DNA from 3 places in the Rhodococcus sp. 077-4 genome. Region 2 is predicted to be linked to each of the others. Evidence: predicted binding sites of a transcription regulator. Region 2 holds the regulator's gene; each other region holds the start of a gene.

Region 1 (5,149 bases), 510 kb from region 2:
CTCGGCGATTTCAGAGCGAACATGATCGCCGCCGATGGCAGGCAGGAAGGCGATCCGCACCGAGCGGCTCTCATCATCCGCGGACTGGTCGAAGCCGAAACCGCTCCCCTACGCATACCGCTCGGACGCGAGGCCGTTCGACGGTTACGCGAGTCGTACCGCCGCGAACTGGCTTCACTCGAGACCCACGCCGACCTGGCCGCCGGCGCGGACTTCCCGGGCGTACCCCAATCCGTCCGACCGGTCTGAGCCGCCGGCCCGACTATCTTCGATACCCATGGCAACGAGGGACTTGATGAACAGGGCACTGGCAGCCGTGGCGGACTCGGACGCACCGTTGACCGTCGAGCTGGTGCACGAACTGATCGAACCCGATGCGCTCTCCGGCTCCCTCGGCATCGCCGAGGTTGCCGAACTCCTCGACCTCTCCGCGCACACCCTGCGGTACTACGAACGGTGCGGGCTGATCGAGGTTGCGCGCGACGGACTCGACCACCGACAGTACGACGACGCGGCTGTGCGCAGGCTCGTGTTCCTCACCCGGATGCGGTTGTCGGGTATGCCGATGCGCGACTTGCAGCACTACGTCGAATTGGTCGACGACGGAGAACACACCGTTCCGGAACGACTCGACATGCTCATGGCGCATCGAGACACCGTCCGACGACGTATCCGAGAATTGCAACTCTCTCTCGTGGCAACCGAATACAAGATCGCCACGTACGGAGGAGCCACCGGTCCGTGAGTTTTCGAAGTCAGGTCCTCGACCGTCGACGGAGGCGTAGACATCCCCAGTGATGACGGCGAGTGGTCAGCGAGTGCACACCGATACGATCGGCCGGTGCGCCTTTTGCCTGAGCGGTGAAACGTGTTGTGAGCGTCGACAAGTCGACCCGGTCCGACGGGTAGAACTTCTGTGACACCGCACTGTCGAACTTGCCCTGTCTGCTCGACCGGGCCGATTGCGCCCCGATGAGGTCGCCGGTGTTCGACGCGGACGCGATCGACACTCGGAGACGATCGTGCCGGCGGTGACGATCGACAGCTGCCCGGTAACGATTTCTCCGGGCTCCACGGGTGCAGGAGCTTGCCGACGAGCCGCGGTCCCGGCCGCATCGGGCGCGGGTGCCAACCCGGGAGCGGAGCACGAGTTGTGCACTGTCGCAATTGAACTCGAAGCATCGAAGGTTGAGCAGGACAGCATTCCGAATGCGCCTCTGTCTACCACGACCGCTGCGGCGAGGGTGCGGGAAACCGGACTTCTACGACGTTTCATCCCCGGACGTCAACGGCACCGTTACACAATCAGCACCTACTTGCTGCCATGGACTCCCGGGGCGGGGTACCGTGTGCCGCACCGACCCGTTTCGCTCGTGAAGGAGCTTTCTGTTGTTCTCTGTTTCCCTGCCCCGTCGCTCTTCCCTCAACTCCTCCTCCGCGCGCACGTCGAGTCGGTTCGGTAGTCGAATTGCCCGTACCGCAGCAATATTCGCCATCGGCTCGGGATTGACGGTCGCAGCCCTCGCGGGTACCGCCACCGCGTCGGCGGCCCCCGTCAACTGTGTCTCTCCGCCCTCGGCCAACGACATCCAGGTCGACGGCACCGCGAGCTGCGGAGCCACCTCGAACGGCACCGGCAGGGCGACCGCGGGTGCTGCCGACAGCGGCACCGCCGTCAGCGTCAACGACGGCCCCGGCGCAACGACCACCTACGCCAACGGATACGGCGTTGCACTCGGAGCGAGTAAGAATGCGGGCACCGCGTACGCACTCGCACTCGGCGGAGGCATCGCGCATTCCTGGGCCGACGCCGGACAGACGACTCTCGCCGTCGCCGGATGGGGATCCGGCGCTACGTCAGAGGGCCGAGGGGTCGATTGCGTCGGCCCCCTGTCTCTGGCACTGAACCTCACGAGCGGTCAGTTCTGCGTCCTCGGTAGCTGATTCCCTCATTCGGCCGAACGGAGCCGACTACCCCGACGCGAACTCGTCGAGGTAGTCGGCTCCACCGATATACACGGTCCGACCGGACTCCTCGACCGGCGCAACGGTGGCTGCCACCACGGCCGACGCGAACTCGGCAACGGTCGGGAGCGCACCCTGCGCGGTGCGCGCGGCCACGGCATCAGGATTCCGACGTTCGAGCAGGGTGACCACGATGGTGCCCTCGATCATGTCGCCGGACACCACGACCAATTCGATACCCCGAGAATTCAATTCGGGAATCATCTCACGGAGGGCGTCCTCCCCCGCTCGCTTGCTCGCGGCAATGGGCTCGTACTCGACGGGGACCGGCTTCCTACCGTGAAAATGAGCTTGATGGCTGGTGAGAAAAACGATGCGTGAGCCTGGCTTCATGCGGTCGGCGGCCGCCCGAGCCAATACCACCTGCGCGTCGCGGTTGATGCTCATCGCGTAGCCGGGATCGGCACCGAGCTCGAGTCCACCGGAGGCGTTGAGTACCAGCACGTCGAGTGTGCCGAACGCGGCAACGACGGTGCTCAGCATCGCATCGACTGCTTCGAGGTCGGTCACGTCGGCACCGACGGCGAGCGCATGGCCACCGGCCTCCCCGATCGTGCGCACCACGGCGTCGGCTCGACGCTTCTTCTCGCGGTAGTTCACCGCAACGGCCGCACCTTCCGCACCGAGCTGCACGGCGGTCTCCGCTCCGATCCCACGTGATGCGCCGGTGATCAACACCGACTTCTCTTCTGCGCGACGAATCATTCGGCATCCCCCATCTGCTTCGATTTTCGAACTGCTTCGATTTTCGAACCACTATGATCAATCGCGATGGAAATGGCAAACGCACCCCGCCGATCGATGATGGCTGTCCTCGACCTCCTGGGACAGCGATGGAACATGCGCATCCTCTGGGAATTACGGAGCGGCCCGCTGGGCTTCCTCGAACTCAGGCGACGCACCGACGACATCTCGTCCAGCGTGCTCGCCACCCGACTGCGCACCCTCATCGACGCGCGCGTGCTGATCAAGGACGCCGACGGGTCCTATCGCCTGACCGAACTCGGCGACGAGCTGGGGCCGGCTCTCGAACCACTCTGGCAATGGGCCCAACGATGGAACGAAGGCAACAAACCGGCCGACCACCGTCCCTGACCAGCTGATCCGAGCTTCTCGACTTGCTTCCCTGTTTCTGTCGGTGGGTCGAGATACTCTTTTTTCAGTTCGAACGCATGTTCGGTATCGGGGTTCACCGGGGGGTGGAGAATGAGTCCAGCACCAGCAGTGTCACTGGCGGCGTTGACCGCTGCCGCGCGAGACGAGAACCGGCATGCAGCACGCAAGATTTCTGCCTGCTACGACGTTCACCGCACCTGGATCACCCGCGATATCAAGCACAAGCACTACAGCCGCTACGGTCGCACCGAAATGGCACTCGCGTTGGGGTGCTCGGCGACGGTTGCCGAATCGTACGTCTCGATCGCCGTCGCCTTACACACCCGACTCCCACTGCTCCGGGCAGCATTCTCCGCCGGTGAGATCGACCTCGCCCGGATACGCACCGCCTGCCGGATCCTCGACAATCTCTCCGACGACCTCGTCACCCGCGTCAAAGCCGAGGTCGTCGACGCCGCCCGCCAGAACTCGCCCGGGCCGTTGGAGAACGCGATCTGGGACATTCTGGTTCGCGTCGCACCCGAAGAAGCAGCAGCATTGCGGGAGTTCGCGAAGAAGTTCCGGACCATCACCTACACCCCGGCCGGCGAACTCGCCCGTATCCGGGCCGAGTTGACCGCCCCCGAAGCCGCTGCCGCGTGGCAGTTGTTGGAGGAGATGGCCGACACCCTCTGCCCGAAAGACCCGCGTGGGAGGAAGGAACGGCTGTGCGATGCGTTCATGGCCCGTATGCACGGCGAATCACGGCTGGTGTGCCGATGCCAGCGCGCCACGTGCCCGAAGAGTGATGCGGGTGCAGGTGCGGGTGCGGTGTTGCCGGATCGGCGGGTGCCGCTGACGATGATTACCGTCGACATCGCCACCCTCATCGGACTACTCGCGAACCCGGCGTATCTGGCCGGCCACGGAACCATCGATCCGGAGTTGGCGCGGGAGTTGGCCCGCACCAGTCAGTGGCAGATCCTGCTCACCGAAGCAGTCACCCTCGCCGAATCCCTCGGACTCGCCGTCCAGAACCCGAACACCGGCGAGTGGGAACGGGTCACCAAAGACGAACAGCAGGAGCAGGACTCGGCAGCGGCCCCGGAGCCAGCAGCGACAGAAGAATCCGCATCGAACACCGACTCGGCAACAGACGAGACCGAAACCCGTGCAGACACCGGCACTTCTACCGATTCGACCACCGCACCAGCACCAGCGACTACGACAGTGAAGCCCGTGTCCGGCCGGGGAGCTGATCCCGGCCATGGCTCCAATTCAGCGTCGCCGCATGCAGCATCACCCCGAGGCCCGGTAGGAGCATCCGGTGCGCCAGCAGCTCCGAGCCGAGCGCCCGATCCACGCCAAACGCACTTTGCTGCAAAACAACCCGAACGATCAAGTACAGGATCGCCGACACCGTCGAGTGGACCAGCACCTGCAACAGACTCCGCGCGGGGAACACACACTGCGTCTGTTCCTCCGCCCGAACCGCGAAAGAAAACACCACCGGAGCCGAACCCGGCCGGAGCAGCACCGCAACCCGCCCCAGCTACCGACGGGACGGCAAAACCCAGCGGGGAGGAACACCAACGACGCACCCAGTCGTTGACCTCCGCCGCAGCCCTGTTCTGCACCCACACCCCACTCGGCCGGGGCACACGGCACAGCTCTGCCCTCGACCTCTCAGCCCTCGATCTTGCAGCACCGAATCACGCTGCACAGAAACTGTCGAGCAGCAGAGGCTGTACTGCCAGCGGCATCTACCTCGGCAACGCATCCCTCACTGCCGCCCTCGAAGCAGCCATCGCCGCCGACCCCACCCTCGCCCGATCAGTACCCCGCGACCCACTGACCGACCGCGCCCTGATCTACCGACCCGACGCCCTCGCCACCGCCGCAGTCCGACTGCGCGACCACCACTGCCGCTTCCCCGGCTGCCAGCGCCCCGCCGCACGCTGCCAACTCGACCACATCATCGCCTTCGACCACACCAACCCACTCGGCGGCGGCTGGACCACCATCAACA
Region 2 (5,149 bases):
CGTCAGTCGTGCCGACGACCGTGATCCGCTTGGAGTTTCACCTGGTCGACGTCGGTATGCACCGAGCAAGGAGACATTCGTGGAACGCACACTTTTCGAGCCCGAGCACGAGCTGTTCCGGGAGTCGTACCGGAAATTTCTCGACCAGCACGTAGCACCGAACCACGCCAAGTGGGAAGAGCAGAACATCGTCGACCGCGGCGTCTGGGTCGAGGCCGGTAAGCAGGGCTTCCTCGGAACGGCAGCACCCGAGGAGTTCGGCGGCGGCGGAGTCAAGGACTTCCGCTACAACGCCATCGTCACCGAGGAAACCACCCGCGGTGGGTACAGCGGCATCGGCTTCACACTGCACAACGACGTCGTCGCGCCGTATCTGATCGAGCTGGCGAACGACGAGCAGAAGCAGCGCTGGCTGCCCGGATTCTGTTCCGGTGAGCTGATCACCGCAATCGCCATGACCGAACCCGGCACGGGCAGCGACCTGCAGGGCATCAAGACCAAGGCCGTCCGCGACGGCGACGACTGGGTGCTCAACGGCTCGAAGACCTTCATCACCAACGGAATCAACGCAGATCTGATCATTGTCGTGGCCTGCACCGACCCGGAGAAGGGCGCACAGGGCTTCAGCCTGCTGGTCGTCGAACGCGACATGCCCGGATTCGAACGCGGTCGCAACCTCGACAAGATCGGCATGAAGGCACAGGACACCGCCGAACTCAGCTTCACCGACGTTCGCGTGCCCGCCGCCAACCTCCTCGGCGAAGAAGGCATGGGGTTCATCTACCTCATGCAGAATCTGCCCCAGGAACGCCTGTCGATCGCCGTCGTCGCGGCAGCCGCGATGGAGTCGGCGCTGGAGATGACGATTCAGTACTGCCGCGATCGCAAGGCTTTCGGAAAGTCGATCGGCAAGTTCCAGAACACCCGATTCGTGTTGGCGGAGTTGGCAACCGAGACCACCGCCACCCGCATCATGGTGGACAAGTTCATCGAACTGCTCAATGCAGGGACGTTGTCCGTCCAGGAAGCCGCGATGGCGAAGTGGTGGACCACCGAGAATCAGGTCAAGCTGATCGACCGGTGCCTGCAGCTGCACGGCGGTTACGGCTACATGAAGGAATACCCGATCGCCAAGGCCTACATGGACTCTCGCGTCCAAACCATCTACGGCGGGACCACCGAGATCATGAAGGAGATCATCGGCCGCGGATTGAATCTGTGATCCGCTGATCCGATGCACGCGAAGGGCCGCAGCACATGTGCTGCGGCCCTTCTCGTGTCACTACGGTGACGATCCCTACAGCTTGCGCATCACGGTGACGACTTTGCCGAGGATTGCGGCGTTGTTGCCTGGAATCGGCTCGAACAGGGGATTGTGCGGCAGCAGCCACACTTCACCCTTGGACCGCTTGAACGTCTTGACGGTGGCCTCGCCGTCGATCATCGCAGCCACGATGTCGCCGTTGTCGGCCACGGACTGCTGGCGAACCACCACCCAGTCGCCGTCGCAGATGGCCGCCTCGATCATCGACTCGCCGACGACCTTGAGCAGGAAGAGCGAACCCTGCCCCACCAATTCGCGTGGGAGCGGGAACACGTCCTCGACGGCCTCTTCGGCAAGAATGGGACCGCCTGCGGCGATACGTCCCAGAACGGGCACGAACGTCGGGGTCGGCAGGCGATCCTGTTCGTCGGACGCCGCGGAACCGTCTACGGCGGCGGCAGCCTGATCGGCCTGCACCTCGTCCAGCCCACGCACGTCGACGGCGCGGGGGCGGTTGGCGTCCCGGCGCAGGAACCCCTTGCGTTCGAGGGTGCGAAGTTGATGAGCAACCGACGAGGTCGACGTCAGACCGACCGCATCGCCGATCTCACGAATGCTCGGCGGGTAGCCGCGCTCGGTGACCGAGGCGCGAATGACCTCGAGCACCTTGCGCTGCCGCTCGGTCAGACCCGCACTGATATCGGTTCCGACCTCCATGGCCTTGGATGTCGGCTCTGCGGCCGGCTTTCCTGCGGCGGCCTTGGTAGCGGTGGCCTTGGCGCCGGTCGTCTTGGGACCCGTGGTTCGCGTGGTCGACCTCGTCGAGGTCTCGTCCTTCATGCTGTCGGCCTCCTGCTGAAGTTCTGGATCCGGTCTGCGTGGTCGGTCTGCGCGGACTGGAGTTGATGGTGTCGACTCGTGTGGCGTGTGGTTTCTGACACGAATCTAGCGTGTATCAGCTGTTGAATCAAACATCTGTTCGACTCGTGTCGCGTTTTCTACAGACTTTGTCGGAGGCTCGTGATAGAACTTCGAACAAGCGTCCATCGAACGCCTGATCGAACAATCGATCCAACGAGTGAAGACGAGGTTCCGATGACCATCATCACCGATCGCCCCACCGCCACCGCCGTCCGTTCACGGTCCACCGTCGTCGAGCGCCGCCGCCGGGCGCGTCCGGCGGTGCACGGCGTCGCCGCGCCGTCCGGCCCGTGCCTGCCCGTCCTGGACCCGTCGTGGACGGATGTCACCGATCGTGAGCAGGCCGATCTCGAGTTCGACCGGACTTCTGCGCACTTCGCGGGTCAGCCGGTTCGCATGCGATCGCTGGTGCTGTCGATGTTGGCGGTCCTGGTCGTCGCAGGGGGACTGATCGGCATCGCGAACCTGCGGGCCACTGCAGCCGAGTCGGGCGCGCAGCCGGCCGGTGTGGTCGAAGTACACGACGGAGCAGTCGTCGAGTATGCGCCCGGCAGATGACCACCGGCCCCCTCGCGTCCGGGAAGACTGAGTATCCTCGACTGACTGCCCCGATGCGCGTGCTCGTCGTCGGAGCGTTGGATACGACGGAGGCTTCCTCATGCATTGCCCGTTCTGCAGGCATCCCGACTCACGCGTGGTCGACTCGCGTGAGATGGACGAGGGGCAGGCAATACGGCGTCGTCGCTCCTGCCCGGAGTGCGGTCGTCGATTCACCACCGTCGAGGCTGCAGTGCTGGCCGTCGTGAAGCGTAGCGGCGTGACCGAGCCGTTCAGCCGCGACAAGGTCGTCAAGGGTGTTCGACGCGCCTGCCAGGGCAGAGATGTCGACAACGACGCTTTGAACCTCTTGGCTCAACAGGTCGAAGACACCATTCGCGCCGCCGGTTCCGCAGAGATCCCCAGCAACGAGGTGGGTTTGGCGATTCTCGGGCCCCTTCGCGATCTCGACGAGGTGGCCTACCTGCGCTTCGCCTCCGTCTATCGCTCGTTCAGCTCGGCCGAGGACTTCGAGAAGGAAATCCACGAACTTCGCAAGCATCGAGAGTCCGCCGACGTCGACTGACGGCAGCACGGGTCAACGAGACTGATCCGAGATCGCTTTCTCGATGCGCTTCTCCGAGACCGGATACGCCGTGCGAATCCCTTGGGCGAACAGTCCGACTCGCAACTCCTCGATCATCCAGAACAGTTCCTGCACCCCGGAACTGTTCTTTCTGCTCTCCGGGAGCGAATCCAACAGCCGCCCGTACGAGGCGTAGACGCGATCGAGTACGTCCATCGCCGCGGCGTCGCGGCCCGCACTGCTCGGCAGCGTCGCGAGCCGTTTGGTTGCCGCAGCGAGATACCGCGGAAGGTCCGCCAACCGGCGAGAACCGAACTCGGTGACGAACCCGCGAAAGATCAACCCGTCGAGCTGTTCTCGAACATCGTCGGCCGGCTCCCCGGAGGAGGCTTGAAGTTGCGCAGACAACGCCAGCGCAGCGGTCAGTACCGGGCGAACCAGGGCGAGCACCGCGGCGGTCCGTCGAGGAACCTCGGCGTTGACCTCGGTCCTGAGCTTGTCGAAAGCCTCCGGATCGCGAACCGGCCCACCGTGCGCATCCATTGCCTCCTCGACCGCCAGAACCCGGCATTCCTCGAGCAGTGCATCGACTCCGCCGTACGGATTCTGGCTCAGCGCAAGACGTTCCGCCGTCGGTAGGCCGGCCAGCAGGGCTTTGGTTCCCTTCGGAGCCGTCGACAGCAACAGTGCTCTGGTTCCCGAACGCATCGCAGCTCGTTGCTGGGCGGGCGTGCTGAGAACTCGCACCGCTACGCCCGGTCCCTCGGGTACCAATGCCGGGTAGCCGGTGACCTTCTGTCCACCGACCTCTCTGGTGACCGTCGATTCCAACCGACCCAATGTGCCCGAGGTCCAGGCCAGCGATGGTGCGCGCTCCGCATCGCCGACCGCGTTCGCGACCTGACGGCCGACCTCGCCGGACAGGCCCGTGCGAAGAGCAGTCAGATCCTTGTTGCTGCCCAACACCTTTCCCGACGGGTCGAGCGCCGCGAACGTCATCTTCAGATGCTCGGGCAGCGCCGCGGTGTCGAAATCCTTGGCCGTGATGTGGCATTGCGCAGCCCGGGAGAGTTCGCGTGCCAAAGCCGTGACCAGAGTTTCCGCACGCGGCTTCATCACCGCCAGTGCGGCGGCCGCGAAGTCGGGGGCCGGAACGACGTGGCGACGCAACGCTTTCGGCAGCGTCTTGATCAATGCGGTCACCAACTCACCACGCATCCCCGGGACCAGCCAGTCGAATCCGACCGGTTGTACCTGGGCGAGCAGAGCGATCGGAATTCGTGCGGTGACTCCGTCGGCCGCCGTACCCGGCTCGAACTGGTACGTCAGCGGGAACTGGATCTCACCCTGTCGCCATGCATCGGGATACGCGCCGGTGAGGACGGAGGCCGCGTCGGAGTTGACGACGGTGGCGGTGGTGAAATCCAACAGGTGTGGATCCTGCCTGCGGGCCTTCTTCCACCAGGTGTCGAAGTGCCGCGCCGACACCGCTTCCGGGGCGATCCGGTCGTCGTAGAAGTCGAAGAGCGCGTCGTCGTCGACCACGATGTCTCGACGTCGGGCGCGATGCTCGAGTTCACCGACGTCGTCGAGCAGTGCGCGGTTCTTGTGGAAGAACGCGTGCTGGGTCTTCCATTCACCCTCCACCAGAGCGTGTCTGATGAACAGCTCCCGCGATGCCTCCGCGTCGATGCGGTGATAGTTCACCGGGCGTTGCGTCACCAACGGAATGCCGTAGAGCGTCACCCGTTCGTAGGCCATCGCCGATTCGCGCTTGATGGACCAGTGCGGCTCCGAGTACGTCCGCTTGACCAGGTGTGGTGCGAGCCGCTCGGCCCACT
Region 3 (5,149 bases), on a different contig from region 2:
CTGTGCCGGAGTTTTGACGGCGATGGTGTCGCCGGCCTCGAGCGACGCCTCGATGGAACAGAAGCGGCAGCGTTGATCGGCGTCGTAGCGGATGCAGGTCTGTACCACCGTCGTAGCGAGAACGCTGGAGCCGTGGAGCTTGGCGATCTTCTCGTAGGCGATCCCGTCGGAGGTGACGAGGTCGTAGAACCTCGGGCGATCGACGGCTTGCACATCGAGACCGATGTCGTTGCCGTCGAACAACACTCGTCCTTCTTCGAGAACGTACGGGCTGAGCGGATTGCGGGGGATGGCTGCGCCGAGGCCATCGATGGTGACATGCCCGTCGTCGCTCGGCCCGGCGCCCGCCGTTCTCGAGACCGGCGTGGATCCTCGAATTCCGAGCAACGCCAGATCTACACGCGTACTGACCGACTTCTCGGGTCGCTCCTGCAGGCTCCGCTCCCGGGCCATGGTTCGCGCCTAGACCATGTAGGTCGAGTTGATGATGGCACCCTTGCGCGCGTAGTGGATCAGCGCGTCCTGCACGTCGAGGGGGTGGGCCGGAATGACACCCTCGATGAGGTCCTCTTCACGGCCACCGTGCAGAGCCAGCCCGAAGCGGCAGCAGAACACCGTGCCGCCCTCGGCGATGAACGTCGCGAGCGAGTCGTTGATGTTCTGCTCGCCCGGGAATCCGGAGTCCCCGGTGGTCGGGAAACCGCGAGTGGCAAGGCAATTGATCGCGCCTGGGCCGTAGAAGTACATGGCCGACTCGAAGCCCTTGCGCAGGGCACGCGTCGCCTGCAGTACCGCCACGAACGACACGGACGATTCGTGCGCGATGCCGTGCACCAGCGTGAAGTAGCTCTCGCCGTTCTCGGCCTTGTAGTCGGGGAAGATCTTGGTGGAGCCGTAGATGTTGCTGCCCTTGGGAAGTGACGGGTGCGGAATCTCTTCGAGGGACTTCTTGATGTTCTCGGCGATGGCCTGATCGAGGTCTGACACGTGGGTCTCCTGAAGTTCACAGAGCTGGCTGGATGTGGTGGACGCCTGTGGCCACCTGAGTCATGTCCGGCGAGAGAACAGATCCTCTGCGGCCATGGGACAAGTACAGGCCTCATCGATTTCCGATTGGTCACACCCGGAACAACGCTGGGTTTCGAGGGCCTCACAGTGTTGACGTGGTGTTACGCGGATAGTGTGGAGTTCGATCCACCGTCCACCCGAACCTGACGAGGAACTCGATGATCGGCGCCGTCACCGGCTTGTTGTACGCGTTGTCCCTGGTTGTGGGCATCTGGGTACTCGTGAAGCTCGCCACGAACCGACCCGTCCTGCTGAAGAACAGGCCCGATCGCGCGCTGTTCTGGACCATTGCCGCCACCGAGGCCGTCGTCGCGCTGCAGGCCGTCATCGGGTTCGTCATGATGTTCACCTCGGATCGCGAGATACACCGCCTGACGTTCGGGTCTTACCTCGTCGGACTGCTGTTCCTGCTCCCACTCGGGACGTGGTGGTCTCTGGGCGACCGCTCCCGCGGCGGCACAGCCGTACTGCTCGTTGCCGTCCTCACCCTCGCAGCCATGGTGCTGCGCCTGAGCCAGATTTGGGCCGGATATGCCTGACAACCTCCAGCAAGCGACACGCACCGGATTCGGGCGCTTCCTCATCGCGGTCTACGCCGTGTTCGCCGTCGCCGCGACCTCGCGCTCGATCGTTCAACTCACGACGCGGTTCGACAACGCGCCGATGGCATTCCTGTTGTCTGCCTTCGCCGCCGTCGTGTACATCGTCGCTACGGTCGGACTGGCCCGAGCAACGGAAGCATCCCGACGCGTGGTGACGGTGTCCTGCATCATCGAACTCGTCGGCGTGATCGGCATCGGCACCCTCAGCTACATCCAGCCACAGGACTTCCCCGAGCCGACGGTGTGGTCGCACTTCGGATCCGGATACGTCTTCATTCCGGTGATCCTCCCCATCGCGGGACTGTGGTGGTTGCGAAAGACTCGACAGCAGTAGGAATCTGCACTAAGCCTCACGCAGTTGGCGCAGGTGACGACGCACCACGCTTCGCGCCAGTGCCGGCGGCAGCTTATCGGGATGCAGACAGGCTCTGAGCGCGAGTCCGTCGATCATCGCCGCCAACCTTTCGGTTTCGAGTGCCGACTCCGCTTTCGACGCCAGTTCGGCATGCGTGACGATCACCGCCGCCAGGGACCGCGTCCCCGTGAAGAGCCGGTCGGCCGAGGCTTTCAGTACGGGATCGGTACGCCCTGATGTGACGATCTCGAGCCACACGAGAACCTCGCGGGATGTGCGTTCGGTCAGCGGAAGCAGCTCACACAGCATGTCCTCGGCGATGCCCAGACGATCCTTGCTGCCGTCCAACCGATCTCGGTGCGCCGCGATGCGCGCGGTGATGCGATCGATCACCTCGTCGGAGGCGGCACCGACCAATTCGTCACGCGATGAAAAGTAATGACGAACCGATCCGATGGCCAATCCCGCCGCATCGGCTACCGCACGCAGAGTGACCTGCCCGATTCCGGATTCGACGACGACATCGAAGACGGCCTCGAAGATTCTCTGACGCCTCTCGACGGGATCTACAACTTTCGGCACTGTTCTTTTATAGCAGGTTCGTGCTACTTTCTTATTTAGCACGCTCATGCTTCTAAAGGAGGTCGTTCATGGAAACCGTTCTGACACTGCTACTCATCCGCTTCGCGATCATCGCCGCGATCGTGACCGTCGTCGCCGTCGCACTTTTCGCTATCGCCGTACATCTCAAACGCCGCGGGAAATGGAATGCGACCAAACGGCAACTCGGGCCGATGGCCGTGCGTGCGGCGGATCTGTATACGCGACGCTCCCAGCCCTCCGCCCGAGGATCGTGGACCGCACGTGCTGCCAGGTCGGCCGCAAAGCGCCTCAATCAAGACGGAGACCGTTCGTGACAACGCCGGACGCCGATGGGGACGAGCTTGTGCACCACCTGTTTGTCGACTTCGTATGGAAAGTCGGGATAGTCGCCGCGTTGCTCGTGATCGGAATCGCGGCGGCGATCGTCATCTGGAAAAGGGTGCGATAGCTACTACCACAGCCCGCCGACAAGTTCGATGCGCGAATAAGCAAGCAGTGCAATAGTTTTCGATTCAATCATGGTTGCCAGTCGAACTCATGTTCGATACACTTGGTCCCATGACCGCAGCGATCTGGCAACTGAGCGAAAGCGAACTCCTCGCCGACGCCGCCGCGGTCTCCCACCAGATCCAACTGCTCGAAGCTCGGAGAATTGCTCTCGTCGCCGAGATCGACACCCGCGTCAGCCGAGAGAAGCTCGGCTTCCCCGGACCAGCCGGCTGGCTCACCTCCACCACCCTGCTCAGCCCCAGCAAAGCCACCAAGATCGTCGCCCTCGCCCGCGGACTGAAGGACTTTCCCGACATCGCCGACGCCGTCAACACCGGCGTCATGTCCGTCGACCACGCTGCCCTGATCCTCACCTTCGCCGAAACACCCCCGAAGAACCTCCCGCAAGCAGGACAAGACATCGCACGTGCTGCCTTGGTGAAAGCAGCGATCGGGCCGGGAGCCCAGACCGGCCGGCTCCGCGCGGCGATCACCCGCCTGCACGACACCTACGGCAGCAAGAAGCCACCCGCCGAAGACACCGACCGCAACGAACTCTTCGCCTCGAAAACCCTGAACGGGCGACTGATCATGAAAGGTGGCTTCGACGCCGTCACCGGAGAAAAACTCCTCACCGCACTCTCACCACTGACCGAACACCAACCAGCGGCCGACGGCACCCCCGACGAACGATCCCCCGCCAAACGCCGCGCCGACGCCCTCGAGCACATCCTCGACCAGTACCTCGCATCGAGTGATCGACCCATCGAAGGCGGTGAACGACCGCATGTGAACCTGCACATCACCCTGCGTGACCTCACCGACCTCCGCGACAGCGCCGACAGCGCCGATATCGCGGACGACGAGAACACCCGCACTGCAGCCGAATCCGACACCAGCGCGGACGCGGTCGACATCAACACCGACAACCCGATCCACCCCGACGGGGCCGACGATGCGGATGGACTTTCCGTCTCCGACAGCTCGAGAACCCCTGCCGAATCGGATGCTTCGGAGCCGGGCGCCGACAATGACGGTGACGGTGACGGTGACGGTGACGGTGACGGCGGTGCCGCAGCCGATCGTGGCGCGTACAGGGATCTGTTCGGTGACGGCACCACCGTGGGCTGGCTTCCCTGGATGGGGCCACTGTCTCGCAACACCTCTCGGCAGTTGGCGTGCGACTGTGTCCTCACGGCCATCGTCATGGACGAGAACGGCTCCCCGATCAACCTCGCCCGCACCGCCCGCACTGTCACCGCCAAACAACGCAGAGCCCTCATCGCGAGAGATCACACCTGCGCATTCCCCGGCTGCGGCAAACCCGCATCCTGGACAGAGGCGCACCATATTTGGCACTGGGCCGACGGCGGCCCCACCGACATGAACAACCTCGTCCTACTCTGCCGATTCCACCACCGACTCCTTCACCACAGTGACTGGGAAGTGTTCATCGGCACCGACAACCACCCCTGGTTCGTACCCCCGGCAACAGTGGATCCCTATCGACAACCCCGACCATCCCACGCCCGAGCCGGCCCCCACATCGCCTGAGCGCGATCACACAATGCGCAGACGACATCAGCCCCGCACCGAAACTACGGTGCGGGGCTGGAAGAGGTTGTCGTGCAGCTACTTCAGCACGGATCCGTCAACGCAAGGCCGCCAGATTCGCTACGGACTTCTTCACGTCGGTATCGAGGGCCCGCGCCACCACCGAGCCCACCGGACCGAAGAGCACACCCCCACCGAATTTCGCGTCGAGTGTCAGCTCGGACCCACCCTCGGCCTCACGCACATGGATGGTCAGCGAAATCTTGATGCCACCCTTGCCGCGGCCGGACATCTCGATGAGCTTCGGCTCGTCGTACTCGGTGAACTTCCAATTGATGGTGTTCTTGAAGCCCTTCACCTTCACCAACGACTCGACCTCGGTGCCCTTGCCGATCTTCTTCGGCGGCGGACTGCACCAGCCGCCGTGGATGGTCATCCACTCGTCGAACCGATCCAGCGCGGAAGCCTTGTCCCACGC

What was found. The regulator LexA, encoded in region 2, represses DNA repair genes until DNA is damaged. The targets are predictions, from matches to a motif close to CGAACANNTGTTCG.
Region 1: a site for LexA is predicted at 3,191-3,204, ahead of ACNEOT_RS11560 (DUF222 domain-containing protein). Genes of this name have one in related genera too.
Region 3: a site for LexA is predicted at 3,159-3,172, ahead of ACNEOT_RS00660 (DUF222 domain-containing protein). Genes of this name have one in related genera too.

The regions. Positions count from the first base shown of each region.
Region 1 covers NZ_JAJPWC010000002.1:500,363-505,511, reverse strand. Annotated here, with positions in the region: gene ACNEOT_RS11585 (SDR family NAD(P)-dependent oxidoreductase) at 1-249, shown strand, start outside; gene ACNEOT_RS11580 (MerR family transcriptional regulator) at 278-745, shown strand; gene ACNEOT_RS11575 (DUF6764 family protein) at 1,390-1,944, shown strand; gene ACNEOT_RS11570 (SDR family oxidoreductase) at 1,972-2,730, opposite strand; gene ACNEOT_RS11565 (winged helix-turn-helix transcriptional regulator) at 2,797-3,120, shown strand; gene ACNEOT_RS11560 (DUF222 domain-containing protein) at 3,232-5,149, shown strand, end outside.
Region 2 covers NZ_JAJPWC010000002.1:1,013,894-1,019,042, forward strand. Annotated here, with positions in the region: gene ACNEOT_RS14040 (acyl-CoA dehydrogenase family protein) at 80-1,222, shown strand; gene lexA (transcriptional repressor LexA) at 1,298-1,981, opposite strand; gene ACNEOT_RS14050 (hypothetical protein) at 2,360-2,743, shown strand; gene nrdR (transcriptional regulator NrdR) at 2,844-3,308, shown strand; gene hrpA (ATP-dependent RNA helicase HrpA) at 3,321-5,149, opposite strand, start outside.
Region 3 covers NZ_JAJPWC010000001.1:135,769-140,917, forward strand. Annotated here, with positions in the region: gene ACNEOT_RS00625 (MSMEG_0568 family radical SAM protein) at 1-453, opposite strand, end outside; gene ACNEOT_RS00630 (MSMEG_0572/Sll0783 family nitrogen starvation response protein) at 463-987, opposite strand; gene ACNEOT_RS00635 (hypothetical protein) at 1,227-1,607, shown strand; gene ACNEOT_RS00640 (hypothetical protein) at 1,600-2,004, shown strand; gene ACNEOT_RS00645 (TetR/AcrR family transcriptional regulator) at 2,014-2,607, opposite strand; gene ACNEOT_RS00650 (hypothetical protein) at 2,676-2,942, shown strand; gene ACNEOT_RS00655 (hypothetical protein) at 2,939-3,076, shown strand; gene ACNEOT_RS00660 (DUF222 domain-containing protein) at 3,187-4,671, shown strand; gene ACNEOT_RS00665 (SRPBCC family protein) at 4,769-5,149, opposite strand, start outside.